DNA from 2 places in the Klebsiella quasivariicola genome. Region 2 is predicted to be linked to the other one. Evidence: predicted binding sites of a transcription regulator. Region 2 holds the regulator's gene; the other holds the start of a gene.

Region 1 (15,514 bases), 2.0 Mb from region 2:
GAGTTGTGGGGCGTGTTGCTGGCTTATAATCTGGTGAGATATCAGATGATTAAAATGGCAGGGCAACTGAAAGGATACTGGCCAAATCAGCTGAGCTTCTCAGAGTCCTGCGGGATGGTGATGCGGATGCTAATGACGTTGCAGGGCGCTTCACCGGGTCGTATCCCGGAGTTGATGCGTGATCTTGAAAGTATGGGGCAGTTAGTCAAGTTACCGATAAGGAGGGAAAGGGTCTTCCCAAGGGTGGTGAAAGAGAGGCCTCAGAAATACACCACCGCCCTGAGAAAGGGCCAGTCAGTTGCTTAACTGACTGGCATTACTACTCTGAAGTGGCTTTTTTTACGCCTGCCATTTAATCCTGACGCAGCACCTTGTGACCGTAGTCGATGAGCGCATCGGTCACCCTGCGCATCATGCGGCTTTCCGGCGCAAAGCGGTGCCAGTACAGCATACGACGCTGGAACAGACCGGGCGTGAGGTCAATAAGCTCGCCGCTTTTCAGCTCTTTTTCGATCTGCAGATGCGGGATCATACAACAGGTCGTGCCCTGGCGCGCCAGCTGCACGAAAGCTTCCGACGAGTTGACGATGTGGCAGGGCACGCTGCCCGGCGGCAGATCGAAGTTTTGCTGCAGGAACGCCTGATGCATATCGTCCAGATGGTCGAAGGCGACGACCGGCGCTTTCAGCAGCGCCGAACGCGTCACGCCGTTCGGGAAATAGCGTTGCGCAAACTCTTTTGAAGCGACAAACAGGTAATCGAGCGCGCCGAGCTGATCCACCAGGCAGCTTGGCAGCGCCTGTGGCTGGATACTGACTGCGCCCACCACTTCACCACGGCGCAGACGCTCCTGGGTGCGGGTTTCATCTTCCACCTGCAGGTTGAGACGAATAGGGGAGTCTGACAGAACGTTGGCCAGCGCCGGCAGCAGCCAGGTGGCCAGACTGTCGGCGTTCACCGCCAGCGACAGCAGCAGCGGTGTGGAACCGGTTTGTTCATCGCCCAGCCACTCCTCCTCCAGCAGTTCAACCTGGCGCAACAGGGCCAGCAGTTTCTGTCCTTGCTCGGTGGGGCGCGGCGGAACGGTACGCACCAGCAGCGGCTGGCCGAACATATTTTCCAGCTGCTTAATACGCTGTGAGACGGCGGACTGGGTAATACATAGCTTCTGCGCGGCGCGCTCAAATCCTCGTTCCCTAATCACCGCATCCAGTGCTTGTAGTGTCCTGTAGTCCGGTCGTTTCATTATTCTGGCGTGCCCCCATAACTAATCGTTATCTCGCACTATGACATAAATTTTTATTTGATACAGACGAAATTGGTCTGCTCAGTTGTGTGATCTGCATCGCAGGGACATTTCCACTGTCGATGTTCTATAATGCGCCACAGGCATTCACATCTCGGACCATAATTATGACGCAGGATGAACTGAAAAAAGCGGTAGGTTGGGCGGCGCTGCAATACGTACAGCCAGGGACTATTGTCGGCGTAGGCACCGGCTCGACGGCGGCCCATTTTATTGATGCGCTGGGCACCATGAAGGGGCAGATCGAAGGGGCGGTTTCCAGCTCTGACGCCTCCACCGAAAAGCTCAAGAGCCTCGGGATCACCGTCTTCGATCTCAACAGTGTCGATCGCCTGGGGATCTACGTTGACGGCGCGGATGAGATCAATGGCCACATGCAGATGATCAAAGGCGGCGGCGCGGCGCTGACCCGCGAGAAGATTATCGCCTCGGTGGCGGATAAATTTATCTGCATCGCCGACGCCTCCAAGCAGGTTGATATTCTGGGCAAATTCCCGCTGCCGGTTGAAGTCATTCCGATGGCGCGCAGCGCCGTGGCGCGTCAGCTGGTTAAGCTGGGCGGCCGCCCGGAGTACCGTCAGGGCGTGGTGACCGATAACGGCAACGTGATCCTTGACGTACACGGTCTGGAAATTCTCGATGCTATCGCGCTGGAAAACGCGATCAACGGCATTCCTGGCGTGGTGACCGTGGGGCTGTTCGCCAACCGTGGCGCCGACGTGGCGCTGATTGGCACTGCCGACGGTGTGAAGACCATCGTAAAATAGTCTGTCCGCAGGGAGCCAACCGGCTCCCTCGCAAATATTTTTTCACCTGGCGCAATTTGGTGACTTCTGTCACATTTATGCAACCAATCTGATTTACAAACTACCATTCCTCCTCTTTCTGGTGTTTTGTCCTGTCATTTCCTTGTGGATGACATTTCTTCAGGACGGTGACGCAAACGTTCATATTGCCGCGATAGTTTTTTTTGATATGTTGCTCAGACGAACTTTCGTTCAGCACGACATCAGTTAAGACAAAACAGGACGGGGAAATGGCTAAGGTATCACTGGAAAAAGACAAGATTAAATTTCTGCTGGTTGAAGGTGTGCATCAAAAGGCAATCGATAGCCTTCGCGCAGCGGGTTACACCAACATTGAATTTCATAAAGGCGCGCTGGATTCCGAACAGCTGAAAGCGTCGATCCGTGATGCCCATTTCATCGGCCTGCGTTCCCGTACCCATCTGACTGAAGAGATTTTCGCCGCGGCGGAAAAACTGGTCGCAGTTGGCTGCTTCTGCATCGGTACCAACCAGGTTGATCTGAACGCCGCCGCGAAGCGCGGTATTCCGGTATTTAACGCGCCATTCTCCAATACCCGTTCGGTGGCCGAACTGGTGATCGGCGAGCTGCTGCTGATGCTGCGCGGCGTGCCGGAAGCCAACGCCAAAGCGCACCGCGGGGTGTGGAACAAGCAAGCGGTCGGTAGTTTCGAAGCTCGTGGTAAAAAGCTGGGCATCATTGGCTACGGCCACATCGGCACCCAGCTTGGCATTCTGGCGGAATCGCTGGGCATGCATGTCTTCTTCTATGATATTGAAAACAAACTGCCGCTCGGCAACGCCACTCAGGTACAGCATCTCTCCGACCTGCTGAACATGAGCGATGTGGTCAGCCTGCACGTGCCGGAAAACGCCTCCACCAAAAATATGATGGGCGCGGAAGAGCTGGCGCTGATGAAGCCGGGCGCACTGCTGATCAACGCCTCCCGCGGTACCGTGGTGGACATCCCGGCGCTGTGCGATGCGCTGGCCAGTAAGCATCTGGCCGGGGCGGCTATCGACGTCTTCCCGACCGAACCCGCGACCAACAGCGATCCCTTCACTTCACCGCTGTGCGAGTTTGATAACGTGATCCTGACTCCGCACATCGGTGGTTCCACTCAGGAAGCGCAGGAGAACATCGGTCTGGAAGTAGCTGGCAAGCTGGCGAAGTACTCTGACAACGGGTCAACCCTGTCGGCAGTTAACTTCCCGGAAGTTTCTCTGCCGCTGCACGGTGGTCGCCGTCTGCTACATATCCATGAAAACCGGCCGGGCATCCTGACCGCCATCAACCAGATCTTCGCCGCGCAGAGCATCAACATTGCCGCCCAGTATCTGCAAACGTCGCCGCAGATGGGTTACGTGGTTATTGATATTGAAGCGGAAGAGGATGTTGCCCAGCAGGCGCTGCAGGCAATGAAAGCGATCCCGGGGACTATCCGCGCCCGTCTGCTGTTCTAATCATTTTTGCCTCTCGGGCAGGGCGCGTACCTGCCCGTTTTTTTGTTAATACTTTCCAGGCTGAAATTCTCGTCCCCGCGTACCTACCAACACCAGGTTTTTCCCGGGGTGATGACCGCCGGCAGCGGGATATCCCACTCTTCGCTCGGCAGGCTTTCCACCTGCTGGCAGTCGTGCGCGTAGCCCACCGGCTGCAGGCGATACTGCTGCCAGTTTTGCAGCGTGCGGTCGTAAAAACCGCCGCCCATTCCCAGCCGCTGGCCGCTGGCATCGAAGGCCACCAGCGGGGTCACCAGCACATCGAGTTCAGCCAGCGGCAGCACGTCCCGCACATCGAGCTTCGGTTCGCGGATTTTCAGGCGATTCACTCTCAGTTCGCTCTGCGGATGGTAGTGTAGGAACAGCAGATTGCCTGGGCTGAACGGATGTAGCACCGGCAGATACACCCGCTTGCCGGTGCGCCAGAGCTGGTCGATCAGCGGCTGGGTGTCCAGTTCGCCGTCAAAAGAAAGAAACAGCGCCACGGTATGGGCGAGAACCACCGGCGGCCAGGCCATCATCCGCTCTGCGGCTTGCAGGGCAAACTGCCGCTGTTGCTCCGGGCTGAGCGCGCGTCGACGCTCGCGGATCTGCTGGCGAATGTGCTGTCGGGAGAGCAGGGTATCGGGCTGTAGGGTCATGCTGGTCTCATTACGAGCAGGCGAAACAATACGGGCAAGTGTAATACAGAGCGGCATCAGCCGAAAACAGATGTGGGGGATAATACGAAGTAAGGAAGGGAATCTCCGAGATGCCGCCGCAGGCTGTAACCCTTGAACCCTTGGTTCAAGGTGAATGTGTCGTCACAGTTTTAAGGCTTCTCGGACGAACCGAGCATGCTCACCAACCGTGGAGCGCCACATTCTTGTGGTATGAAATATCGGCTCAGGGGACTGGCCCGCTTGCAAACATCTCAGAGAAATTTTGTTCCTGGAATTACTCTAACACAGTTAACTGCAAAGTGTTATTCAAACTTCGACCCTGGTCTTTCGCTTATGCGACCTTGCTCAAGCAATGCTTGTTCGATGGTCTGCTGAAGCATCCGAATGCGCTGCTCCATGCTGGAAGCGTAGTCGCGGGTCTTCGCTTTTTCCTGAGTCAACTCATAGCTGATGTTCAACGCGGCGATGAAGACCAGCTGCTCAGTATTTGTGACTCTAGTGCGTTCTTTTAAATCTTGCAACCGCTGATTAAGGTCTTCAGCTGCCTGATTCAGGGCATCCCTTTGTTCAGGCGGGCAATTCACTCGCAGTGAACGGCCGAAAATTTGGAGATCTACGGGTTGTGCAGACATGCCACCTTCCTGCTGATTGACTGCGCTGCCTTCACACCCTGACCCGGGTCTGCGAAGGGGCGACACTATAGCTACCCTGGTGCGAAGATACAAGCCCTATTCTGGTTCACCAGGGTCCAAAGTGGTAGCATACCATGAATATTCCTCCCAACGATGACGAATGCGCATGTCTATACAGAACGAAATGCCTGGTTACAACGATGTAGACCAGTTACTGAACCAACAAGGGGTAGGTCTCACCCCGGCCGAAATGCACGGTTTGATCAGCGGATTGCTGTGCGGCGGCAACACGGACAGCAGCTGGCAGCCGCTGGTACACGACCTGACCAACGAAGGCCTTGCCTTTGGTCATGAGCTGGCTCAGGCGCTGCGTAACATGCATTCCGCCATCAGTGACTCTCTGGATGACGACGGTTTCCTCTTTCAGCTGTATCTGCCGGAAGGCGATGCGGTAAGCGTCTTCGACCGCGCCGACGCCCTTGCCGGCTGGGTCAACCACTTCCTGCTTGGCCTTGGCGTCAGCCAGCCGAAGCTGGATAAAGTGAAAGACGAGACCGGGGAGGCGATTGACGATCTGCGTAATATTGCCCAACTGGGCTACGATGAAGACGAAGATCAGGAAGAGCTGGAGATGTCTCTGGAGGAGATTATCGAGTATGTCCGCGTTGCCGCACTGCTGTGCCACGACACCTTTGCGCGTCAGCAGCCAACCGCACCGGAAGTCCGCAAACCGACATTACACTAACTAAAATTCGTTCAGGGGGCGTCATGACTCAGCAGGAATTTCTCTCGCGTCGCCAGGCGCTGTTGGCGCAGATGCAGCCAGGCAGCGCGGCGCTGATTTTCGCCGCACCGGAAGCGGTGCGTAGCGCAGATTCAGAGTATCCCTACCGGCAGAACAGCGATTTCTGGTACTTCACCGGCTTCAATGAACCGGAAGCGCTGCTGGTGCTGATCAAAAGCGATGAAACGCACAATCATAGCGTGCTGTTTAACCGGGTGCGCGATCTGACCGCTGAGATCTGGTTTGGTCGCCGTCTGGGCCAGGAGGCCGCGCCGGCGAAGCTTGGCGTCGACCGGGCGCTGGCATTTAGCGAAATCAACCAGCAGCTGTATCAGCTGCTCAACGGCCTGGACGCTATCTATTTCGCCCAGGGCGAATATGCCTATGCCGATGAGATTGTGTTCAACGCCCTCGAAAAACTGCGCAAAGGCTCGCGTCAGAATCTGCAGGCGCCGAATTCGGTCATCGACTGGCGGCCCATGGTGCATGAGATGCGCCTGTTTAAATCCGCGGAAGAGCTTGCCGTGATGCGTCGCGCCGGGGAGATCACCGCGCTGGCCCATACCCGGGCGATGGAAAAATGCCGCCCCGGCATGTTTGAATATCAGCTGGAGGGCGAAATTCTCCATGAATTCAACCGCCATGGCGCGCGTTTCCCGTCCTATAACACCATCGTTGGCGGCGGCGAAAATGGCTGCATTCTGCACTACACCGAAAACGAATCCGAACTGCGTGATGGCGATTTAGTGCTGATTGACGCCGGCTGCGAATACCGCGGCTATGCGGGCGATATCACCCGCACCTTCCCGGTTAACGGTAAGTTCACCCAGCCGCAGCGTGAAATCTACGATATCGTGCTGGAATCGCTGGAAACCGCGCTGGATCTGTATCGTCCGGGCACCTCCATTTATCAGGTTAATCAGGAAGTGGTGCGCATTATGATCACCGGCCTGGTACGGCTGGGGATCCTGAAAGGCGAGATTGACGAGCTCATCGCCAACAACGCCCACCGCCCGTACTTCATGCACGGCCTGAGTCACTGGCTGGGTCTGGATGTGCACGATGTCGGCAATTACGACACCGACCGTTCGCGCATACTGGAGCCGGGTATGGTGCTGACCGTCGAGCCGGGGCTGTATATCGCCACCGACGCCGACGTACCGGCGCAGTATCGTGGTATCGGCATCCGTATTGAAGATGACATCGTTATTACCGAGGACGGTAACGAAAATCTCACCGCCGGTGTGGTGAAGAAGGCGGATGAGATCGAGGCGCTGATGGCGGCGGCGCGCCAGTCATGAGCGTGCTGATCGTCGGCGGCGGGATGACCGGGGCGACGCTCGCGCTGGCCATCTCCCGTTTGACCGGCGGCGCCCTGCCGGTCCATCTGATTGAGGCGCAGGATCCGCATTCGTCACGCCATCCCGGTTTTGACGATCGGGCAATTGCCCTGGCGGCCGGTACCTGCCAGCAGCTGGCGCGCATTGGTATCTGGCAGACCCTGGCTAAACGAGCGACGCCCATCCAGCGGGTCCACGTCAGCGACCGTGGTCACGCTGGTTTTGTGAACCTGGCGGCGGCCGATTACGGCTTGTCGGCGCTGGGGCAAGTAGTTGAACTCCACGATGTTGGTCAGCGGCTGTTTAGCCTGCTGCGCGAGGCGCCGGGCGTCACCCTGCACTGTCCGGCGAAAGTGGAAGCGGTCAGCCGCCGCGAGGAGAGCGTCAGCCTTACGCTTGAGGGCGGCGAAATCATCAACGGTAAGCTGCTGGTGGCGGCGGACGGTTCCCGTTCGTCGCTGGGCGCTCACTGCGGCATCAGCTGGCAGCAGCAGCCGTATGAGCAGATAGCGATCATTGCTAACGTTAGCACTGCGTTGCCGCACGAAGGCCGCGCCTTCGAGCGCTTTACCGAGCATGGTCCGCTGGCGATGCTGCCGATGTCGCAAGGGCGCTGTTCGCTGGTGTGGTGCCATCCGCAGTCGCGGCGCGACGAGGTGCTGAATTGGTCTGACGAACGTTTTTGCCAGCAATTACAGCAGGCGTTTGGCTGGCGGCTGGGGCGTATTACCCATGCCGGTAAGCGCAGCGTCTATCCGTTAGCCTTAACCACCGCCACCCGTGCGGTGTCGCATCGCCTGGCGCTGGTCGGTAATGCGGCGCAGACGCTGCATCCGATCGCCGGGCAGGGCTTTAACCTCGGCCTGCGCGACGTGATGAGCCTGGCGGAGATGCTTGCCGATGCGCATGTGGCCCGCGACGATGTGGGCGATTATTCCCTGCTGTGCCGCTACCAGGCACGGCGGGCAGGTGATAAAGCCGCCACTATCGGTGTCACCGATGGGCTGGTGCATCTGTTTGCCAACCGTTGGGCGCCGCTGGTGGCGGGGCGCAACGTCGGTCTGATGGCCATGGACTTATTTACCCCGGCGCGCGATGCGCTGGCGCAGCGTACCCTCGGTTGGGTTCCCCGTTAAGGAGTAGAACGTGCAAAGTGTTGATGTTGCCATTGTTGGCGGTGGAATGGTGGGACTGGCGGTGGCCTGTGGTTTACAGGGCAGCGGCCTGCGCGTCGCGGTGCTGGAGAAAGCAGAACCACAGCCTCTGGCCGCCGATGCGCCGCCGGCGCTGCGCGTTTCGGCAATCAATGCCGCCAGCGAAAAGCTGCTGACGAAGCTGGACGTCTGGCGCGAGATCGTTGCCCAGCGCGCCAGTTGCTATCACGGCATGGAAGTGTGGGACAAAGATAGCTTTGGTCGCATTAGCTTCGACGACCAGAGTATGGGCTTTAGCCATCTGGGCCATATTATTGAAAATGCCGTGGTGCATCACGCGCTGTGGCAGAAAGCGCAACGCTGCGCTGACGTCACCCTTCTGGCGCCGGCGGAACTTCAGCAGGTGGCGTGGGGCGAGAATGAAGCCTTTCTCAGCCTGCAGGACGGCAGCATGCTCACCGCCCGGCTGGTGATCGGCGCCGATGGCGCCAATTCGTGGCTGCGCAATAAAGCCGATATTCCATTGACCTTCTGGGATTATCATCATCATGCGCTGGTGGCGACCATCCGTACCGCTGAACCGCACCAGGCGGTGGCGCGCCAGGCGTTCCATGGCGAGGGTATTCTGGCCTTCCTGCCGCTGAGCGATCCGCATTTGTGCTCGATCGTCTGGTCGCTGTCGCCAGCGGAGGCGCAGCGGATGCAGCAGGCCGATGCAGCTGAGTTTAATCAGGCGCTGAACATCGCCTTCGATAATCGCCTTGGCCTTTGCCAGCTTGAAAGCGAACGGCAGGTTTTCCCGCTGACCGGACGCTATGCGCGTCAGTTCGCCGCCCATCGTCTGGCGCTGGTTGGCGATGCCGCCCACACTATTCATCCGCTGGCCGGGCAGGGGGTAAACCTTGGCTTTATGGACGCCGCCGAGCTTATTGATGAGCTGAAGCGCCTGCACGCTCAGGGGAAAGATATCGGCCAGCACCTTTATCTGCGCCGCTATGAGCGCAGCCGCAAGCACAGCGCCGCGCTGATGCTGGCGGGTATGCAGGGATTCCGCGAAATGTTCTCCGGCAGCCATCCGGCGAAGAAATTTCTCCGCGATATGGGGCTTAAACTGGCTGATACGCTGCCGGGCGTGAAACCGCAGCTGATTCGCCAGGCGATGGGCCTGAACGATCTCCCTGCCTGGTTACGTTAACCCCATCACACTTCTTCCACCCGGCCCCCGCGCCGGGTTTTCTCCCTCATTTGAAATATTCTAATTTCACCTCTTTTTTCGCATTAGTTTTATTAATGCGCTCTTTTTTTTGTTAAAGAAATTAGGCCCGTAAAATCGCATAAAACACCATCATTACCTTATCGATGAAAGCTTGATGTTAATTTTATGTGGCATAAATCGCTTTTTTCCAGTCAATAACTCTGTAGGCTTTTCGGCGGATTTTAGTCATAAGCTAATGTGATGCCCTGAATGAGCTTATGGTTTAGCGCCGGGTTCGGTGGTAAGTTCAGGCAAAAGAGAACGTTTGCGTCGGCGTCCGTCAGCGGTGCCGTCGCCGAATTTCGTGGCGCAAAATCGCCGACAATCTCGTGGCTGGTTCCGTTTTATTCGATGAGGAAAAGATGGCTCAACAGACTCCGTTGTATGAACAACACACGCTGTGCGGCGCTCGCATGGTGGATTTCCATGGCTGGATGATGCCGCTGCATTACGGGTCCCAGATTGATGAGCACCACGCGGTGCGCGGCGATGCAGGGATGTTCGATGTGTCGCATATGACCATCGTCGATTTCCACGGCAGCCGGATCCGGGAGTTCTTGCGCTATTTACTGGCCAACGATGTGGCGAAGCTCACCACCCCAGGTAAAGCGCTCTACACCGGCATGTTGACCGCCTCCGCCGGCGTCATCGACGACCTGATTGTTTATTTCCTTTCTGAAGATTATTTCCGCCTCGTTGTTAACTCCGCCACTCGTGAAAAAGACCTCGCCTGGATTTCCGAACAAGCCGAACCTTACGGCCTTGAAATTATCGTTCGCGACGATCTGTCGCTGATCGCGGTGCAGGGCCCCCAGGCGAAAGCGAAGGCGGCGACGCTGTTCACCGACGCTCAGCGTCAGGCCGTGGAAGGCATGAAGCCGTTCTTTGGCGTGCAGTCCGGCGACCTGTTTATCGCCACCACCGGTTATACCGGCGAAGCGGGTTATGAAATCGCGATGCCGAACGAGCAGGCGGCGGATTTCTGGCGCGGTCTGCTGGACGCTGGCGTTAAGCCGTGTGGTCTTGGCGCGCGCGATACTCTGCGCCTGGAAGCCGGGATGAACCTGTACGGCCAGGAGATGGACGAAGGCGTTTCCCCGCTGGCGGCGAACATGGGCTGGACTATCGCCTGGGAGCCCGCCGATCGTAACTTCATCGGCCGCGAAGCGCTGGAGATGCAGCGCGAAAAAGGCACCGAGCAGCTGGTTGGCCTGGTGATGACCGAGAAAGGCGTCCTGCGCGGCGGCCTGCCGGTCCGTTTTACCGATAGCGACGGTAATCAAAAAGAAGGCATTATCACCAGCGGCACCTTCTCGCCGACGCTGGGCTACAGCATCGCGCTGGCTCGCGTGCCGGCCGGAATTGGCGACACCGCGGTGGTGCAGATTCGTAACCGTGAAATGCCGGTAAAAGTGACTAAACCTGGTTTTGTACGCAATGGCAAAGCCATTGTGTGATTTCCCTTTTTTGGAGATGAATTGATGAGCAACGTACCAGCAGAACTGAAATACAGCAAAGAACACGAGTGGCTGCGTAAAGAAGCGGACGGCACCTATACCGTCGGGATCACCGAGCACGCGCAGGAGCTGCTTGGCGATATGGTTTTCGTTGACCTGCCGGAAGTGGGCGCCACCGTTGAAGCGGGCGCCGATTGCGCCGTTGCCGAATCCGTGAAAGCGGCTTCCGATATCTACGCGCCGATTAGCGGTGAAATCGTTGCCGTCAACGAAGAGCTGAACGACTCGCCGGAACTGGTCAACAGCGACCCGTATACCGACGGCTGGATCTTCAAAATCAAAGCCAGCGACGAAGCGCAGGTTGCCGCGCTGCTGGATGCGACCGCCTATGAAGCTCTGTTAGAAGACGAATAAATACGCTTCATCCTTCACGCTGCAGGGGCGTTGGCTTCCTGGCTCCCCCCGGTCACTTACTTTTGTAAGCTCCCGGGGAGTCGCTGTGTCGCCGCCTTCCTGCAGCGCGAATGATTTTGCGTATTCTGGCCCGGTAAGCATCAGCGCTTGCCGGGCAAACCAGTCAGACAATCACGATTCACCGCACGTTTCAGGAACCATCGCTCATGACTCAGACTTTAAGTCAGCTTGAAAACCGCGACGCCTTTATTGAACGCCACATTGGCCCGGACGCTCAGCAGCAGCAAGAGATGCTGAAGACCGTCGGCGCGGATTCGCTTAACGCCCTGATTGGCCAGATTGTGCCGCAGGATATCCAGCTGGCGACCCCACCGCAGGTGGGCGACGCGACTACCGAATTCGCCGCGCTGGCGGAGCTGAAGGCGATTGCCGGTCGCAACAAGCGCTTCAAGTCTTACATCGGCATGGGCTATACCGCCGTGCAGCTGCCGCCGGTCATTCAGCGCAACATGCTGGAAAACCCGGGCTGGTATACCGCTTACACTCCTTACCAGCCGGAAGTTTCCCAGGGCCGTCTGGAATCGCTGCTCAACTTCCAGCAGGTCACGCTGGATCTGACCGGGCTGGATATCGCTTCCGCTTCGCTGCTTGATGAAGCCACCGCCGCCGCCGAAGCGATGGCGATGGCCAAACGCGTCAGTAAACTGAAGAACGCCAACCGTTTCTTCGTTGCCGCCGACGTCCATCCGCAAACCCTGGACGTGGTTCGCACCCGCGCGGAAACTTTCGGCTTCGACGTGATTGTCGATGACGCCGACAAAGTGCTCGATCACCAGGATGTCTTTGGTGTGCTGCTGCAGCAGGTTGGCACCACCGGTGAAATCCACGATTACAGTAAACTGATCGCCGAGCTGAAAGCGCGCAAAGTGATTGTCAGCGTCGCCGCTGACTTTATGGCGCTGGTGCTGCTGACGGCGCCGGGCAAGCAGGGCGCCGATATTGTCTTCGGTTCCGCCCAACGTTTCGGCGTGCCGATGGGCTATGGCGGCCCGCACGCGGCCTTCTTCGCGGCGAAAGATGAATTCAAACGCTCCATGCCGGGCCGGATTATCGGCGTATCGAAAGATGCGGCGGGTAATACCGCGCTGCGCATGGCGATGCAGACTCGCGAGCAGCACATCCGCCGCGAGAAAGCGAACTCCAACATTTGTACCTCGCAGGTCCTGCTGGCCAACATCGCCAGCCTGTACGCGGTATTCCACGGCCCGGCGGGCCTGAAACGTATCGCTGGCCGCATTCATCGCCTGACCGACATTCTGGCCGACGGCCTGCAGAAGAAAGGGCTGAAGCTGCGCCATGCGCACTACTTCGACACCCTTTGCGTCGAAGTGGCGGATAAAGCCGCGGTGCTGGCGCGTGCCGAAGCGCTGCAGATTAACCTGCGTAGCGATATTCACGGCGCGGTGGGCATTACGCTTGATGAAGCGACCACCCGCGAAGATGTGCTGAACCTGTTCCGCGCCATCGTCGGCGACGATCACGGTCTGGATATCGATACTCTGGATAAAGACGTGGCGCTGGATAGCCGTTCGATCCCGGCGGCGATGCTGCGCGACGATGCGATCCTCACCCATCCGGTGTTTAACCGCTACCATAGCGAAACCGAGATGATGCGCTACATGCACGCGCTGGAGCGTAAAGATCTGGCGCTGAACCAGGCGATGATCCCGCTGGGATCCTGCACCATGAAACTGAACGCCGCGGCGGAAATGATCCCGATCACCTGGCCGGAATTTGCCGAGCTGCACCCGTTCTGCCCGGTCGAGCAGGCGGAAGGTTATCATCAGATGATCGCCCAGCTTTCTGACTGGCTGGTTAAACTGACCGGCTATGACGCCGTCTGTATGCAGCCGAATTCCGGCGCGCAGGGCGAGTATGCTGGCCTGCTGGCGATTCGCCACTATCACGAAAGCCGCAACGAAGGCCATCGCGATATCTGCCTGATCCCAAGCTCCGCGCACGGCACCAACCCGGCTTCCGCGCAGATGGCGGGTATGCAGGTGGTGGTGGTTGCGTGCGACAAAAACGGCAATATCGATCTCGCTGACCTGCGTGAAAAAGCAGAGCAGGCGGGGGCGAATCTCTCCTGCATCATGGTCACCTACCCGTCGACCCACGGCGTATATGAAGAGACCATTCGCGAAGTGTGCGAGATCGTGCACCAGTTCGGCGGCCAGGTTTACCTTGACGGCGCCAACATGAACGCCCAGGTCGGGATCACCTCTCCGGGCTTTATCGGCGCTGACGTTTCGCACCTCAACCTGCATAAAACCTTCTGCATTCCGCACGGCGGCGGCGGCCCGGGTATGGGCCCTATCGGTGTGAAAGCGCACCTGGCGCCGTTTGTACCGGGCCACAGCGTGGTACAGATTGAAGGCATGCTGACCCGTCAGGGCGCGGTTTCCGCCGCGCCGTTCGGCAGCGCGTCCATTCTGCCGATCAGCTGGATGTATATCCGCATGATGGGCGCGGAAGGACTGAAGCAGGCGAGCCAGAACGCGATTCTCAACGCCAACTATATCGCTACCCGGCTGAAAGAGGCTTACCCGGTGCTCTATACCGGCCGCGACGGTCGCGTGGCGCACGAATGTATTCTCGATATTCGTCCGCTGAAAGAAGAGACCGGCATTAGCGAGCTGGATATTGCTAAACGCCTGATCGACTTTGGTTTCCATGCGCCGACCATGTCCTTCCCGGTCGCCGGGACGCTGATGGTTGAGCCGACAGAATCGGAAAGCAAGGTCGAGCTGGATCGCTTTATTGACGCCATGCTGGCGATTCGCGCGGAAATCGATCGCGTTAAAGCCGGTGAATGGCCGCTGGAAGATAACCCGCTGGTGAACGCGCCGCACACCCAGGGCGAGCTGGTGGGCGAGTGGAACCATCCGTACAGCCGCGAGCTGGCGGTATTCCCGGCTGGGTTGCACAACAAGTACTGGCCGACGGTGAAACGCCTGGATGACGTATACGGCGACCGTAACCTGTTCTGCTCCTGCGTCCCGATGAGCGAATACCAGTAAGTGGTGAATTAGCTAAACTTTTAAAGGCGCTGCGGCGCCTTTATTTTTTGGAGGGAAGATATGGCGATAGCTCTGATTAGCGGCGCAAGCCGCGGCATAGGCCGGGCGACGGCGCTGCTGCTGGCGCAGGAAGGGTATACCGTCGCGGTTAATTATCATCACAACATTAACGCCGCCACCGAAGTGGTCAATACCATTGTTGAATCTGGCGGCAAAGCCACGGCGCTGCGGGCCGATATCAGCGATGAAGCGCAGGTGATGGCGATGTTTGAGGCGGTTGACCGCATGGGCGAACCACTGGCGGCGTTGGTCAACAATGCCGGGATCCTGTTTACCCAATGTACGGTAGAGAGCCTGAGCGCCGAGCGTATTAACCGCGTGCTGGCCACCAACGTCACCGGATACTTTCTTTGCTGTCGCGAGGCGGTAAAGCGCATGTCGCATCGGCATGGCGGCAAGGGCGGGGCGATAGTTAACGTTTCGTCGGCGGCGTCGCGCCTTGGCGCGCCGGGGGAGTACGTTGATTATGCCGCGTCGAAAGGGGCAGTAGATACCCTGACCACCGGGCTGGCGCTGGAAGTGGCGGCGCAGGGGATTCGGGTAAACGGCGTGCGTCCGGGGCTCATTTATACCGAGATGCACGCCTCCGGCGGCGAACCGGGACGCGTGGACCGGGTGAAAAGTTCGCTTCCGATGCAGCGCGGCGGCCAGCCGGAAGAGGTCGCTCAGGCCATTGCCTGGCTGCTGAGCGACAAAGCGTCGTATGTGACGGGTAGCTTCCTCGAACTGGCGGGCGGTAAATAACCCGTAGATGTCTATTGCCCGGCGGCGCTGCGCTATCCGGGAAGGTTTCCCCGGCTCGCGCTGCGCTCAGCCGGGCTACGGGTTCGCATCTTTGGGTAGCCCGGATAAGGCGTAGCCACTATCCGGGAACCCGACGGTCTACCAGGAGGCCAGCCATAGCCGCAGGCGCATTCCCCAGCTGCTGGTCCAGCCGGTGGTGACCGACTTCACCTCGCCTTGAGAAATGAACACCAGCGTTGGCGTCACCTGCACGTCCCACTGCCGCGCCAGCTGGCCGCTCGGATCGTTCACCGTCGGCAGCGCCATTTTCTTCCTGGT
Region 2 (15,514 bases):
CCGGTACGCGAGATGATTGCCCGTCGCATGGCGCTTTTTGGCTCACAGCAACGCTATTGACGCCGGGCCTGTGGCGGAAACCTCCGCCCCGAAGCTGCCGGGGCGGAGACGTCAGTATCAGAAGGCAAAGCAGGAGCAGCCCAGCACGCCCCAGAAAGCTTGCTCATCGGCGACCGGGATCGATGACTTGCGCGCGATGTCATGCTGATGGCCGTGAACGCCGCAGCTGCCGCAGCACTGGTGCATCTGCACCATGGCGCCGATTTTAGCCGCCGCCGGCGGGGCGGAACGGTAATGGCCTGGGACCTTCACCACCGGTGACCACTCCGGCAGCACCGGAATGGGCGGCGGCGCCAGCGGCGAAAAGTGACCGGCAGCGTACACCACTTTGCCGTCAACTACCGTCAGCACCGACTCAATGCCTTTGATCTCCTCTTCCGCGACGCTGAAGTAGTCTTTCGACAGCACCACCAGATCGGCAAGCTGACCGGCGGCCAGGCGGCCTTTCTTGCCCTGCTCGCTGGAGAACCAGGCGCTGCCCGCCGTCCACAGCTCCAGCGCGACATCGCGTGGCAGACGATTATCGTCATCGTACATCGCCATTCCGCCAACGGTGCGCCCGGAGACCAGCCAGTACAGCGCGGTCCACGGGTTATAGCTGGCGACGCGGGTGGCATCGGTACCCAACCCTACCGGCACGTCCAGCGCCAGCATTTTCGCCACCGGCGGGGTATGTTTCACCGCCTCTTTGCCGTAACGATCGACAAAATATTCGCCCTGGAAGGCCATCCGGTGCTGCACCGCAATGCCGCCTCCCAGCGCCTTCACCCGCTCAATGTTACGTTCGGTAATGGTCTCGGCATGATCGAAGAACCAGTGCAGGCCATTGAACGGGATGTCGCGGTTCACCTTCTCAAACACGTCCAGCATCCGGCTAATGGACTCATCATAGGTGGCATGCAGGCGGAACGGCCAGCGATGCTCCACCAGATGGCGCACTACCCGCTCCAGCTCATCTTCCATGCCTTGCGGCAGATCCGGCCGCGGTTGCAGGAAATCTTCAAAATCCGCCGCCGAGAACACCAGCATCTCGCCGGCGCCGTTGGCGCGATAGAAGTCGGTGCCCTGCCCCGGCTTCAGCATATCGGTCCAGCGCTCGAAATCGTCCTGCTCCTGCTTCGGCCGCTGGGTAAACAGGTTGTAGGCGATGCGCACGGTCATCTGATCTTTCGCATGCAGCTGTTCGATAATTTCGTAATCTTCCGGATAGTTCTGGAAGCCGCCCCCGGCGTCGATGGCGCTGGTCAGCCCCAGTCGGTTCAGCTCGCGCATAAACTGGCGGGTGGAGTTCACCTGCAGTTCCAGCGGCAGCTTCGGCCCTTTGGCCAGGGTGGCGTAGAGGATCATGGCGTTCGGTTTAGCGATCAGCATCCCGGTTGGGTTGCCGTGGCTATCGCGGACGATCTCTCCCCCCGCCGGATCCGGTGTCTCTTTGGTATAACCCACAGCTTTCAGCGCCGCGCGGTTCAGCAGCGCGCGATCGTAGAGATGGAGCACAAACACCGGCGTATCAGGCGCCGCCTCGTTCAGCTCTTCCAGCGTCGGCATCCGCCGTTCAGCGAACTGGAATTCGCTCCAGCCGCCGACCACTCGCACCCACTGCGGGGAGGGTGTGCGATCGGCCTGATCCTTCAGCATGCGCAGGGCATCGGCCAGCGAGGGGACGCCCTCCCAGCGGAGTTCAAGGTTGTAGTTCAACCCGCCGCGGATCAGGTGCAGGTGCGAATCGTTGAGGCCCGGGATCACCGTATGCCCTTTGAGATCGACGATTTGCGTCCCCTCGGCGGCAAAGCTCATGATCCGAGCGTGGCTGCCGGTGGCAACAATTTTTCCGTCGGCGATGGCCACGGCTTCCGCCAGCGGGTTCGCGCGATCGAGGGTATGAATCTGACCGTGGGTCAGAATCAGTGTGGCAGTTTGCGACATAACGCACTCCTTGAGGAGGCTGACTCAGTTTTTCTTTAACCAGCCAGCAAACAGGCGGGTCACGATGGGCATCCAGAACCAGACCACCAGCGCAACCACGCAGGCATCATTGATGAGGTGCAGCAGCAGGCTTCCTTTAAGCGACGGTAACAGTGTGCCAGTGACCGCAGGCACCAGGTTGGTGCTGGGAAAAATCACCAGCAGGGTGATCAGAAACTGTTTCCAGCGCCGCGGCTGGCGTACGTTCGCCGCCGGCGGGGTAAACCAGAAGGCCGGTTCGGTCCGCACTTCCGTCCGATCGCCTTCCGTCAGCAGCGGGGCAATCTCAGCCACCAGCTGACGGCGGGTTTCCGACTGCGTCCAGGCGTAGAGGTGCTCCAGCGTGTCGAAGCGGATAATGACGCTCCACAGATTCTGCCCTGCGGCGGGACGGATCACATTCGCCCCGAGATGGCCGGGAAATTCTGCCGCAATGGGCATGATTTTACCCAGCCACTCTTCGTAGCGCTGGCTGTGTTGCGGATCGAGCAGATGGCTGATAACCAGGGTCACCGATTTTTGCTGCGCCATGACGAGTTCCTTGCTTCAGGGAAATGGCAGGATGGTTCCCGCCATTAGCCATAGATGACCATACACAACATCATTCATGCTGCGTCGAGGCGGCAAGTTCGTTCGTCCCGGCGAGCTGACATAAGTCAGTGAGCGGGGCGGACAAACGCAGCCAACAAAGAGGCAGCCTGAAGGATAAAGTGATTTACGCTTTACGCTCCGGCGCGCCATGCACCATGGTATAAGCGTAATCCACGCCCATCCCGTAGGCGCCGCTGTGTTCGCGCACCAGATCCATTACCGCATCGTAGGTCGCTTTGCGTGACCAGTCGCGCTGGTACTCCAGCAGCACCTGCTGCCAGGTCACCGGCACGGCGCCCGCCTGCACCATCCGATCAATGGAACGCTCATGAGCGTCAACGGAGGTGCCGCCGGAAGTATCCGTCACCACGTAAACTTCATAGCCCGCTTCCAGCGCCATCAGCGCCGGGAACGTCAGGCAGACTTCGGTCCACAGGGCGGAGATCACCAGTTTTTTACGGCCGGTCGCTTTCACCGCGGCGACAAACGCGTCGTCTTCCCAGGAGTTCATTGAGGTACGTTCAATCGGCTTCACGTCAGGGTGTACAGCCAATAATTCCGGCCAGATATAACCGCTAAAGCTTTTGGTCTCTACGGAGGTATAAATCATCGGCACATTGAAAATTTTACCGGCTTTCGCCAGCGCCACGGTGTTATTTTTCAGGGTCTGGCGATCGATATTCGCCACGCCAAATGACATCTGCGGCTGGTGGTCAATAAAGATAAGCGCGGAATTAGTGGGATCGAGCAGTTCACGAATAGACATTAAATACCCTATTAATCAATGAGTTAACAAGATGACATGATGGTTAATGTGTCGTGTGGATCCTGAGTGATAAAGCATGTTGAGTATAGCCAGTAATTTCTAACAACTTATTAAGGTTTTTTTATGGTTTATATTTTTTGCCGCGACCGAAATTTATTCACGTCGGTTTTAATCAAATTTTTACGTCAAACTGTTCTGATTTATTCACTGGCTTTGATTATTGCGCTTAGGTACAACAGGGGAAAACAAATTAATGGATAGCTTCACATGCGCGTAAACTTTGATGTATTGATGATCCTTGATGCCCTGGACCGACACGGCTCTTTCGCCACCGCCGCGGAGTCGTTGTATAAAACCCCTGCCGCCCTGAGCTATATGATCCAGAAGCTGGAGAGCGATCTGGACATCGTACTATTGGATCGTTCCGGCCATCGGGCAAAATTTACCGATACCGGCCGGCTGATGCTGGAGAAGGGGCGGCAGCTGTTGAACGCCGCCAGAGATCTGGAAAAGCAGGCCCAGCAGCTGAGCGCGGGCTGGGAGCGAGAGCTAGCCATCGCCCTTGACGCCTCGTTTCCTTTTTCTGCCCTGCTGCCGCTGATCGCCGAGTTTTACGCGCAAAACCCGCAGACGCGACTGAACTTCAGCCATCATACCCTCGCCGGTTCGTGGGAAGAGCTGACCCATCATGGCGCGGATATCATTCTCGGCGCCATCAATGAGCCGCCCACCTCCGCGGAGTGGTCATGGCAAACCCTCGGCACGCTGGATAATCTCTTCGTGGTCGCCCCGGACCACCCGCTGGCTCAGGCGAAGGGGCCGCTGACCAATAAACAGCTCAGCCAGCATCGGGCCATCGTGATCCGCGACAGCGCCCGCTACTGCCATCCGCTGAACAGCAATCTTCTCGACGAGCAGCCGCAAATCGGCGTCGATGATTTCAGCAGTAAAGTCGAACTGCTGTGCGCCGGGCTGGGCTGCGGCTTTCTGCCGCGTCATATCGCCCGCCCGTGGCTGGAAAAAGGCAGTCTGGTGGAAAAAAGCGTCGCCAGCTGGCGGGAAAAGGATATTACCTATATGGCCTGGCGCAGCGGGAATGATGGGCTGGCTCAGCGCTGGTGGCGGGAGGCACTCCTCGACGACGACCTGCTGAGCCAGCTCTACCGTTAACGGCCTGACCAGACGCTGGCGGAGATAGCCGGGAGGGTCAGCACCCCGTCCTGGAAGGCGCCAGCGCCCTCCTGCAGCGTCCACCCGGCCACATTCAGCAGCGGGGAATCCTCGATAACCACTTCGCAGGCTTCCCCGCGGTTAATCGCCACCAGCACCCGCTGCTGTTTGTAGACGCGGACAAACACCACCACGTTATCCTCGGCGTAAATCACCTTACAGCCGCCGTAGCGCAGCGCCTGGTGGGCCTTACGCAGTTTCGCCATTCGCTGATACAGCGCCAGCAGCTGGGTATCCTGCAGCGCCGGGTCCCACGGGAACGGTTTACGGCAGAACGGATCGTTATTGCCATCCACCCCCACCTCGTCGCCGTAGTAAATGCACGGTACCCCCGGCCAGCTGAACAGCCACACCACCGCCAGCGGCAGGCGCGCCACGTCTTTGCCCAGCAGAGATTTAAAGCGCGCCGTATCATGGCTGTCGAGCTGGTTAAACATCCGCAGCTGCTGCTGATGCGACAGTCCGGCGCGATAATTATCCATCCACGCCATACAGGTCTGGGCGTCTATCTTCTGCGGATCGTAGGAGATATCGGTATTGGCAAGGAATCCCCAGATCGGGAAGGTAAAGCCGCGATAGTTCATCGCCGCATCTTCGGCATCCGCCTGCAGCCACTGGCGCGCGTCGCCAAAATGTTCGCCAAAGACAAAGGCTTCCGGCTGCGCTTGCTTCGCCGACTGGGTAATGCCGGCGATATGCTGCAGGTTATTCCGCGCCCCGCCGCCTTCGCCCAGCATATGCACCACGTCCAGGCGCCAGCCGTCCATGCTCCACGGCGCCTTCAGCCAGTGGCGTACAATGCTGTCCTCACCGGCATAGATCTCGTTGACCAGGCTGGTCGACCGATAGTCGAGCTTCGGCAGACTGGCATAGCCCAACCAGTTGTGCGCCTGCCCCTCCTCTGAGAAGGTAAACCAGTCGCGCCACGGCGAATCCGGGGAATGGCCAGCGCCACCGCTGCCCTGCTGGTGGCGGTCGAACCAGGGATGGGAATCGCCGGTATGGTTGAACACGCCGTCGAGGATCATGCGCATCCCCGCCCGCTGGGTGTTGTGGCGCAGCCGGAGCAGCGCCGCGTCGCCGCCAAACTGCGGATCGACGCGCCGATAATCCTCGGTATCGTATTTATGCACGCTGGGGGCGGCGAAAACCGGGTTCAGATAGAGGGCGGTGACGCCGAGCTGCTTCAGATACGGAAGTTTTTCGCTGATGCCGTCGAGATCGCCGCCGTAGAACGTCGACCCGCCCGCTTCGCCGGTTAGCGGTTCGTCCCACGCCTTGCGCACAATCTCCCGTCCCGCCGCATGATGGTAATAGACTGCATCCTGGTCAGCCTCACGTGCGGCGCTGCGGGCAAAGCGATCGGGGAAAATCTGATAGAAAACCTGATCGGCCACCCACTGCGGGCCGGCATCCGGCAGGTCAATGGCGAACTGCTCCAGCCTGGCCGGCGGGAAGCGGGTGAAACCTTGTGGCGTAAACCAGCGCTGATGGTCGGCCCACAGCAGCTTAAAGCTGTAGCGACGGCGCGGCTGACCGCTGGCGAGAGAGATTTCACCGCGCCATGCCACCACGCCAGGCTGCGGCGCCTGACGGAGCCGCTGCATCGGCAGCGACAGCTCTTCGTTATCCTCTTCCGCGCGCAGCGTAACCCGCTGCGGCAGCGCCTCACCGCTTAACCACAGGGTAATAAACAGTCGGTCCTGTTGCACCTTGATAAAGGGTGCAACCGGAAGGTGCCATGCCTTCAACATCGTGAATCCTCATTGTGCAGAATGGGCACACCTTGCCATAGCCATCAGGCGCAGAACTCATCGTCACAGGATTTTTTGGGGGAGGATAACGGGGGAGGACGCCATACCACAAGCCGCCCCGGTCGCGCTGTGCTGACCGGGGCGGTGTTGATTACTGCGCCTGCGCCAGACGGCGCTCACGGCGGGTCTTAAAGACCCAGCCCAACAGCAGCAGGGCGATCCATGCTATACCGACGTACAGCGAGATACGGGTATCAGGATGATAGCCGATCAGGGCGATAATAAAGGCCAGGAACAGCAGACCAATCACCGTGGTCACCACCCCGCCAGGGACTTTGAACTTGAGCGCCTTGACCTCTTCTGGCGACAGACGGCGGCGGAAGGCAATCTGTGACAGCAGGATCATAATCCATACCCATACGGTGGCGAAGGTGGCCAGAGAGGCGATCACCAGGAAGACGTTTTCCGGCATGATGTAATTGAGATACACCGCAAACAGCAGCGCAATGGTCATCACCATCACCGTCACCCACGGAATACCGCGACGCGAGGTTTTGGCGAACACTTTGGGCGCACTGCCCTGCTCAGCCATGCCGTGCAGCATACGGCCCACGCCAAACACGTCAGAGTTAATCGCCGACAGCGAAGCCGTGAGGACCACGAAGTTAAGAATACTGGCCGCGAAGGTAATGCCCAGATGCTGGAAGGTGAGGACAAAGGGACTGCCGTCGGTTCCCACCTGGTTCCACGGATAGATGGACATAATGACGAACAGCGTGCCGACATAGAACACCAGAATGCGCATCGGCACCGAGTTAATGGCGCGCGGAATAGATTTCTCCGGGTCTTTCGCCTCACCGGCGGTAATACCGATGATTTCGATGCCGCCGTAGGCGAACATCACCATCTGCAGCGACATCACCATCCCCAGCCAGCCGTTGCTGAAGAAGCCGCCGTTGCTCCACAGGTTATGAATCCCCGTCGGCTGGCCGCCGTTGCCGATCCCCCAGATAATGATGCCGAAACCGGCGAGGATCATGATGATGATAGTGGCCACTTTGAAGAATGAGAACCAGAACTCCAGCTCGCCAAACACCTTAACGCTCATCAGGTTAACGGCGCAGATGATCAGCACTACGCTGAGCACCCAGATCCAGTGCGGCACCGTCGGAAACCAGACGCCCATATAGATACCAAAGGCGGTAACGTCAGCGATGGCGACGATCAGAATTTCAAAGCAGTAGGTCCAGCCGGTGATATAGCCCGCCAGACCGCCAAGGTTTTCCTGGGCATAGCGGGAGAAGGAGCTGGCGGAAGGGTTATGCACCGACATCTCACCGAGCGCCCGCATAATAATATATGCCGCGACGCCGCCGATAATGTAGGCCAACAGTACGCTGGGTCCGGCCATCTTAATGGCGTCGGCTGAGCCGTAAAAAAGCCCGGTGCCGATGGCGGAACCCAGGGCCATAAAGCGGATATGCCGGGTGCTTAGCCCGCGCTTAAGCTTGTTACTACTTTCCATCGTGGTCTTTTCAATGCCGTTTAACACAAAAAATAAAAAACCACGGAACCCGAAGTCCCGTGGTTAAACGCTTGTCCTCAACGCCAGTTAATGCGCGCTGGAAGTCACCTGACGTCCGGCAGTGCGATCCCAAATCACCGCGAGGATCACCATCACGGCGGTGGGCATCAGCCAGGCCAGGCCCTGCTCCGCCAGCGGCAGACGCGCGGTCCAGCCCGGCAGAATTGCGGCAAACGCCGATGACTTAATCCCGTCAATGATACCAAACATCAGGCTGATAAACATGGCCGGTGCGATAACGCGGGACGAATTATGCCACCAACCGCGGGTAAAGCTTAATACAACCAGTGCGATACACGGTGGATAGATAGCGGTCAGTACCGGAATCGACACCTGAATCAGGTGGCTCAGGCCGAGGTTGGAAACTGCCATCGAGAACAGGCCGAGGATAAACACCAGCGTGCGATAGGAGAACGGCAGATACTGGGCAAAGAACTCAGCGCAGGCACAGGTCAGGCCTACCGCCGTCACCAGACAGGCAATGAAGATCAGCGCCGCCAGCAGGAAGCTGCCCGCCCCGCCGAAGGTATGCTGCACATAGGCGTGGAGGATCGCCGCGCCGTTGGCGGACTGGTCCACGAGGGTGGCGCTGTCAGAGCCCAGACGGAACAGCGCCAGGTACAGCAGGGTCAGACCGACGCCCGCCATCAGGCCAGCCCAGACGGTGTAGCGGGTCAACAGACGCGCTTCGCTGACGCCGCGAGAGCGTGCCGCATTGACAATGACGATCCCGAACACCATCGCGCCGAGGGTGTCCATGGTCAGGTAGCCGTTGACGAAGCCATTGGAGAATGGCGCGGTACGATACGCTTCCAGCGCATCGCTAATCGGGCCCGCCGGCCAGATGATGGCGGCAACCGACAGCACGATCAGGGCAATAATTTTCAGCGGCGCAAGGAAATTGCCGACCGTATCCAGCAGTTTACCCGGATAGAGCGAAACCAGGATCACCAGCGCGAAGTAGATAACGCTGTAGATCAGCAGCGGCAGCGGACCGTCGCCGGTCAGCGGGGCAATCCCAACTTCAAAGGAGACGGTTGCGGTACGCGGGGTCGCGAACAGCGGTCCCACCGCGAGATAACACACCACCGCCAGCAGGATACCCGCCACTTTACCAATCGGGGTGCTCAGGCTTTCAACGCCGCCGCCAACTTTCGCCAGCGCGACCACCGTCAGCACCGGCAGCCCCACCGCAGTGATCAGAAAGCCGATCGCCGCCGTCCAGACGTGCTCGCCCGCCTGTAAGCCCACCATCGGAGGGAAAATAATGTTGCCTGCGCCAACGAACAACGCGAAGGTCATAAAGCCCAACGCTATGATGTCGCGAGATTTTAACTGATGGGTCATAAATTCATTACTGCCTGTGGATGTGGTGTTGTAAATAAATGGAAAAATACCGCGCTCCCCTCTCAGGGACGATACAGCGGCCATTGCCGGTAAACTTAGCGAGATATGCTCCCGAAGCGGCGTGGGAAAGAATTGTTTTTGGTATTACCACGCAAAAGCAGTCTGTCATCGACTGCGCTGGCGCAATTTAAACGCTTATAACGTTTTAAAGCAAGGCACGATCGCAAAAGCAGATGATTATGCTGGTTATGCCTTTCATGCCAGAATCATTTACCATATTGATGGAAAACCTGTGGCTTATCATGCGAACAAAAAAGCAGCACACGTTCATTAAATAGGCGAGCAAAAAACGACTGCCAATGAAAATGACCAGCAGAAGCTGGTCATTGGCAAGATAAGCTGACAGCGCGCCGTTCAGTCGTCGTTTCTGGCAATTAATCGTTCCGGAAGCAGGAAACTAAAACGGGTTCCCTTGCCCACCGTACTGTCGATTTCCAGCCGGCTGTCATGATGGTTAACCGCGTGTTTGACGATCGCCAGACCCAGGCCGCTGCCGCCGGTTTGTCGGGAGCGAGCCTTATCCACCCGATAAAAACGCTCGGTCAGGCGGGGAAGATGCTCCGGTGCAATGCCCGGTCCATTATCCTCAACGCTGAACAGCGCCCCCTGCGGCGTTCGCTGCCAGCTGACGCGAATTTCGGTCCCCGGCGGGGTGTGGTTCACCGCGTTATAAACCAGGTTAGAAATGGCGCTGCGCAGCTGCTCTTCATTGCCCAGCACCTTAAGGTGTTCATCGACAGTAAAAAACAACGTCTGCTTATCCTGACTGAGGGTTTGCGCCTCACGCTCCACCACCCGCAGCATCATCGGTACGTCGATGCGGTCATTCATCGCCAGCGCCGGTGCGGCTTCAATACGCGACAGCGTCAGCAGCTGCTTTACTAAACCTTCCATACGCTGGGTTTGCTCACGCATGGTGTGCAGGGCTTTTTCCCGGGTCGCCCCTTCCAGCACCTGCTCCTGCATCATCTCCAGATAGCCCTGCAGCACCGTCAGCGGGGTGCGCAGTTCATGGCTGACGTTGGCGAAAAAGTTTCGCCGCGCCCCTTCCAGCTGATGCATCTGCGTCACGTCGCGCGCCACCATCAGCCACTGCTTGTCGGTGTAAGGCATCACGCGAATTTCCAGATGGCGAGCGTTATTGAGCACCAGGTTGAGTGGCTTAGAAAAATCACGCTGTTTCAGATAGTTGGCGAACTCGGGATAGCGCAGAAGGTTGAGAATATTTTGACCACTGTCGTCCGGCCAGCGCAGGTTTAAAATCTGCTGCGCGAGGCCATTACACCAGAAAATGGCCCCCTCTTCCGTGGTCAGGACGACCGCATCCGGCAGCGATTCCGCGCCGCTGCGAAAGCGTTTAATCAGGCTTCCCAGCTCACGTCGACGCTTTTTATTACGCATCTGCATCTGATGCAGACCATACAGCAACGGTTCCCAGCTACCGCGGCCAGGCGGGGGAGTCATGCTCCGATCTACCCATAGCCACCACGATAAACGCATCAAATTCCAGAAATGCCAGATCAGCAAACCGGTCACTGCCGCCAGTAAAAACCACGGCAAATGCCCCCAAAATGCCCCCAGAATCAGGGCCGGAATACACGCTAAAAAGAGCTCCAGCGCCAGCCTTTTCCATGACAGCCGTTCCAGCACGGGTCACACTCCTGTCGAAATTCAGAAACGGGCGGAGAAACGATAGCCCGTGCCGCGAACCGTTTGCACCATGCGATCATGGCCACTGTGTTCCAGCGCTTTGCGCAGGCGGCGAATATGGACGTCCACCGTACGGTCTTCCACATAGACGTTGGTTCCCCAGACGTGGTTCAGCAGCTGCTCGCGGCTGTACACTCGCTCCGGGTGGGTCATAAAGAAGTGCAATAATTTAAATTCCGTCGGTCCCATGTCCAGCGGACTTTCGCCAGTCATCACCCGGTGCGACGAGGGATCGAGGCTCAGACCCTGCATTTCAATCACCTCTTCCACCGCCATTGGCGAAATGCGGCGCATCACCGCTTTGATCCGCGCCACCAGCTCTTTCGGAGAGAAAGGCTTGGTAATGTAGTCGTCCGCGCCGGTCTCCAGACCGCGAACGCGATCTTCTTCTTCCCCACGCGCGGTCAGCATCACCACCGGGATATCCCGCGTCATCGCCTCACGCTTGAGCAGCTTAATAAACTGCAGCCCCGAACCACCCGGCAGCATCCAGTCAAGGAGAATCAAATCAGGCCAGGGTTCATTGAGTTGATTCACCGCGCTGTCATAATCTTCCGCCTCAACGGGCTGAAAGCCATTTTGCTCCAGAACAAAGCAGACCATTTCGCGGATTGGAGCTTCATCTTCAACGACCAGAATTCTTCTCGCCATTATTTACCCTGTGTTTTTTAGCCATCAGTATAGGAGTGCGGCGTCATTATGCGTCACTTTTGTGACAGATTTATGAAAAAAATGACGATCTGATGATCGGGTATTTTGAAGCACGGCGCGGACTTACCCCCCGCCGACAAATGGTATACTGCCGCCCATGCTTTTTTCGCTAGGGAAGATTTATGCGCCTCCTTCACACCTCCGACTGGCACCTGGGCCAGAATTTTTACAGCAAAAGCCGCGCCGCCGAACATGATGCCTTCCTGACCTGGCTGCTGGCCCGCGCGCAGGAGTATGAAGTCGACGCCATTATCGTAGCCGGCGATATTTTTGATACCGGCTCACCGCCAAGCTACGCTCGCGAACTGTATAACCGTTTCGTCGTCCAGCTGCAGCAGACCGGCTGTCGCCTGGTGGTGCTGGCGGGCAATCACGATTCAGTGGCGATGCTCAATGAATCGCGCGATATCCTCGCCTTTTTACACACCACCGTGGTGGCGAACGCTGGCCATGCGCCTATTGAGCTGCCGTTGCGCGACGGCACCCCGGGCGCCATCTTCTGCCCGGTGCCGTTTTTACGCCCGCGCGAACTGGTGACCAGCCAGGCCGGCCACTCCGGCCGGGAAAAGCAGCAACAACTGCTGCACGCCATCAGCGACTATTATCAGCAGCAGTATCAGCAGGCCTGCGCGCTGCGCGGCGATCGGCCGCTGCCCATCATTGCCAGCGGCCACCTGACCACCGTCGGCGCCAGTAAAAGCGATGCCGTTCGCGACATTTATATCGGCACACTCGATGCCTTTCCGGCGCAACACTTCCCCCCTGCCGACTACATTGCGCTGGGCCATATCCACCGTGCGCAGGTGGTCGGCGGCTGCGAACACATCCGCTACAGCGGTTCGCCGCTGCCGCTGAGCTTTGATGAAACCGGCAAAGCGAAATCGGTGCACCTGGTGAGCTTTAACGACGGGCGACTCAGCGCCGTAGAGACGCTGGAAGTCCCCGTTACCCAGCCGCTGGCGGTGATCAAAGGCGATCTGGCCGCCATCACCGCCCGACTGGAGCAGTGGCGCGGCGTCGAGCAGGACCCGCCGGTGTGGCTGGATATCGAAATCACCACCGAGGACTACCTGCACGATATTCAGCGTCATATTCAGGCGCTGACGGAGGATCTGCCGGTGGAAGTGCTGCTGGTACGCCGCAGCCGCGAGCAGCGCGAGAAAATTCTGCTTGGCGCCCAGCGGGAGACCCTCAGCGAACTGAAGGTGGAGGAGGTGTTTGAGCGTCGGCTGGCGCTGACCGAGATTGACGATGACAAGCGCGCCCGGCTGCATGAGCTGTTCACCCATACGCTGCATACGCTCACCGCGGAGGACGAAAACGCATGAAAATCCTGAGCCTGCGACTGAAAAACCTCAACTCCCTGAAGGGCGAATGGAAGATAGACTTTACCGCCGAGCCGTTTGCCAGCAACGGCCTGTTTGCTATTACCGGCGCCACCGGCGCCGGCAAAACCACCCTGCTCGATGCCATTTGCCTGGCGCTTTATCACGAGACGCCGCGCCTGAATAAAGTCTCCCAGTCGCAAAACGATCTGATGACCCGCGATACCGCCGAGTGTCTGGCGGAGGTGGAATTTGAAGTCAAAGGCATCGCCTACCGCGCTTTCTGGAGCCAGAATCGGGCGCGTAACCAGCCGGATGGCAATCTGCAGGCACCCCGCGTCGAGCTGGCGCGCTGCGCCGACGGCAAAATCCTCGCCGATAAGGTTTCGGATAAGCTGGAACAAACCGCGACGCTTACCGGCCTCGACTATGGCCGCTTCACCCGCTCGATGCTGCTTTCCCAGGGGCAATTTGCCGCCTTCCTGAACGCGAAGCCGAGCGATCGCGCGGAGCTGCTGGAGGAGCTGACCGGCACGGAAATCTACGGCCAGATTTCAGCCATGGTCTACGAACAGCACAAAGCTGCTCGCCACGCGCTGGAGAAGTTCGAAGCCCAGGCGGCGGGTATCGTTCTGCTGACGGAGGCCCAGCAGCAGGCGCTGCAGGAAAGTTTGCAGGTACTTACTGACGAAGAAAAAGCTCTGCTGGTACAGCAGCAAAGCCAACAGCAGCAGCTCCAGTGGCTGACCCGCCGCGACGAACTGGCGCAACAGCAGCAGGAGGCGGTCACCCGACAGCAGCGGGCCCGCCAGGCGCTGGCCGACGCCGCCCCGACGCTGGCGAAGCTTGAGCTGGCCCAGCCCGCCGCCCAGTTACGTCCCCTGTGGGAGCGTCAGCAGGAACAGGTAGCTGGTCTGGCGAAAACCCGCCAGCGGATCAACGAAGTAAATGCTCGCTTACTTGCCAGCACCGCGCAGCGCGCGCGCATTCGTCAGGGCGCCCTGCGCACCCAGCAGCAGCGTCAGGCTGAACTGACGGAGCTGGCGCAGTGGCTGACGGCCCATGATCGATTCCGCTTATGGGGCCAGGAAATTGCCGGCTGGCGGGCGCAATTTTCGCAACTGATGCGCGATAAACAGCAGCTGGCGGCTCAGACCACCCGCCTGGCCGCGCTGCGCCAGAAGCTGGCCGCTCTGCCGGCCAGCTCCCTGTCATTGTCCGCAGAGGACGTCGCGGCGGCGATGGCGCAGCAAACGCAGTCGCGGCCGCTGCGCCAGCGGCTGGTCTCGCTGCATGAACAGCATCAGCAGTTGCACAAACGCCTGCGGCAGAGCGCCGAGAACATCCAGCAGGCGCAAACGGAGCAGGCAAAACTCAATGCCACCCTCACGCAACGTCGGGAGCAATATAAAGACAAAAACCAGCACTATCTCGACCTGAAGGCGCTCTGCCAGCGGGAAGAAACGATTAAAGATCTGGAAGGCTACCGCGCGCGGCTCGAAGCGGGTAAACCCTGCCCGCTGTGCGGCGCCTGTGAACACCCGGCGATTGAACAATACGCTTCGCTGACGGTCACGGATAACCAGCGTCGCCGCGATGCGCTGGAAAAAGAGGTCGCCGCGCTGAAAGAAGAAGGTCTGCTGGTCCTCGGGCAGGTCAACGCCCTGACGCAACAGCTCCAGCGTGAGACCGAAGCGGCCCGACGGCTCACAGAGGAAGAGCAAGCGCTCACTAAAGCGTGGCAGGAGACCTGCGCCTCGCTGCAGGTCACGCGGGATATTGCGCAAGAGATAAACGACTGGATGCAGGAGCAGGCGCGCTACGAGCAGCAGCTTTATGAGCTCAGCCAGCGCCTGATGCTGCAGAGCCAGCTCAACGATCAGGAGGCGCTGGAGCGCCAGGCTCACCAGCAGCTGGAGACCACGCGCCAGGGGCTGGAGAACGCCCTGCTGACGCTGTCGCTCAGCCTGCCGGAAGAAGGCGCAGAAGCCGCCTGGCTGCACGCTCGTGAAAATGAATTTGCCCGGTGGCAGGCGCAACAGACGCAGCATGGCGTGCTCCAGGAGCAGATCGCCGCCCTGAAACCGCTGCTCGATACGCTGCCCCCCGGCGATGAGGATGACGCGGAGGCTGAGCCGGTTATCCCCGACAACTGGCGTGAAATCCACGAGGAATGCCTGTCGCTGCACAGCCAGCTTGTCGCCCAGCAGCAGCAGGAGATCGAAGAAACGGCGCGTCTGGACCAGTCACAGACGCAATTCACGGCTGCCCTGGCCGCCAGCCGCTTCAGCGATCGGGAGGCGTTCCTCGCCGCGCTACTGGATGACGAGACCGCCCAGCGGCTGACGCAGTTAAAACAGACGCTGGAGCAGCAGCTCCAGCAGGCGACGGTGCTCTGCGAGCAGGCGAC

What was found. The regulator PhoB, encoded in region 2, activates phosphate uptake and scavenging genes when phosphate is short. The targets are predictions, from matches to a motif close to CTGTCATAAAACTGNCNNAT.
Region 1: serA (phosphoglycerate dehydrogenase) is a predicted target of PhoB. The motif match lies at 2,138-2,157, and genes of this name have one in related genera.

What each region holds. Positions count from the first base shown of each region.
Region 1 is NZ_CP022823.1:795,719-811,232, forward strand. It holds gene B8P98_RS04040 (IS4 family transposase) at 1-306, shown strand, start outside; gene argP (DNA-binding transcriptional regulator ArgP) at 353-1,246, opposite strand; gene rpiA (ribose-5-phosphate isomerase RpiA) at 1,414-2,073, shown strand; gene serA (phosphoglycerate dehydrogenase) at 2,343-3,575, shown strand; gene B8P98_RS04060 (5-formyltetrahydrofolate cyclo-ligase) at 3,659-4,255, opposite strand; RNA gene ssrS (6S RNA) at 4,354-4,537, opposite strand; gene zapA (cell division protein ZapA) at 4,579-4,908, opposite strand; gene B8P98_RS04075 (YecA/YgfB family protein) at 5,075-5,653, shown strand; gene pepP (Xaa-Pro aminopeptidase) at 5,677-6,993, shown strand; gene ubiH (2-octaprenyl-6-methoxyphenyl hydroxylase) at 6,990-8,168, shown strand; gene ubiI (FAD-dependent 2-octaprenylphenol hydroxylase) at 8,179-9,381, shown strand; gene gcvT (glycine cleavage system aminomethyltransferase GcvT) at 9,804-10,898, shown strand; gene gcvH (glycine cleavage system protein GcvH) at 10,923-11,312, shown strand; gene gcvP (aminomethyl-transferring glycine dehydrogenase) at 11,519-14,392, shown strand; gene B8P98_RS04110 (SDR family oxidoreductase) at 14,453-15,196, shown strand; gene B8P98_RS04115 (protein disulfide oxidoreductase) at 15,335-15,514, opposite strand, start outside.
Region 2 is NZ_CP022823.1:4,309,768-4,325,281, forward strand. It holds gene fba (class II fructose-1,6-bisphosphate aldolase) at 1-60, shown strand, start outside; gene B8P98_RS21835 (amidohydrolase) at 118-1,986, opposite strand; gene B8P98_RS21840 (antibiotic biosynthesis monooxygenase) at 2,011-2,556, opposite strand; gene B8P98_RS21845 (hydrolase) at 2,741-3,382, opposite strand; gene B8P98_RS21850 (LysR family transcriptional regulator) at 3,650-4,552, shown strand; gene malZ (maltodextrin glucosidase) at 4,549-6,366, opposite strand; gene proY (proline-specific permease ProY) at 6,518-7,891, opposite strand; gene brnQ (branched-chain amino acid transporter carrier protein BrnQ) at 7,979-9,298, opposite strand; gene phoR (phosphate regulon sensor histidine kinase PhoR) at 9,713-11,008, opposite strand; gene phoB (phosphate response regulator transcription factor PhoB) at 11,030-11,719, opposite strand; gene sbcD (exonuclease subunit SbcD) at 11,902-13,107, shown strand; gene sbcC (exonuclease subunit SbcC) at 13,104-15,514, shown strand, end outside.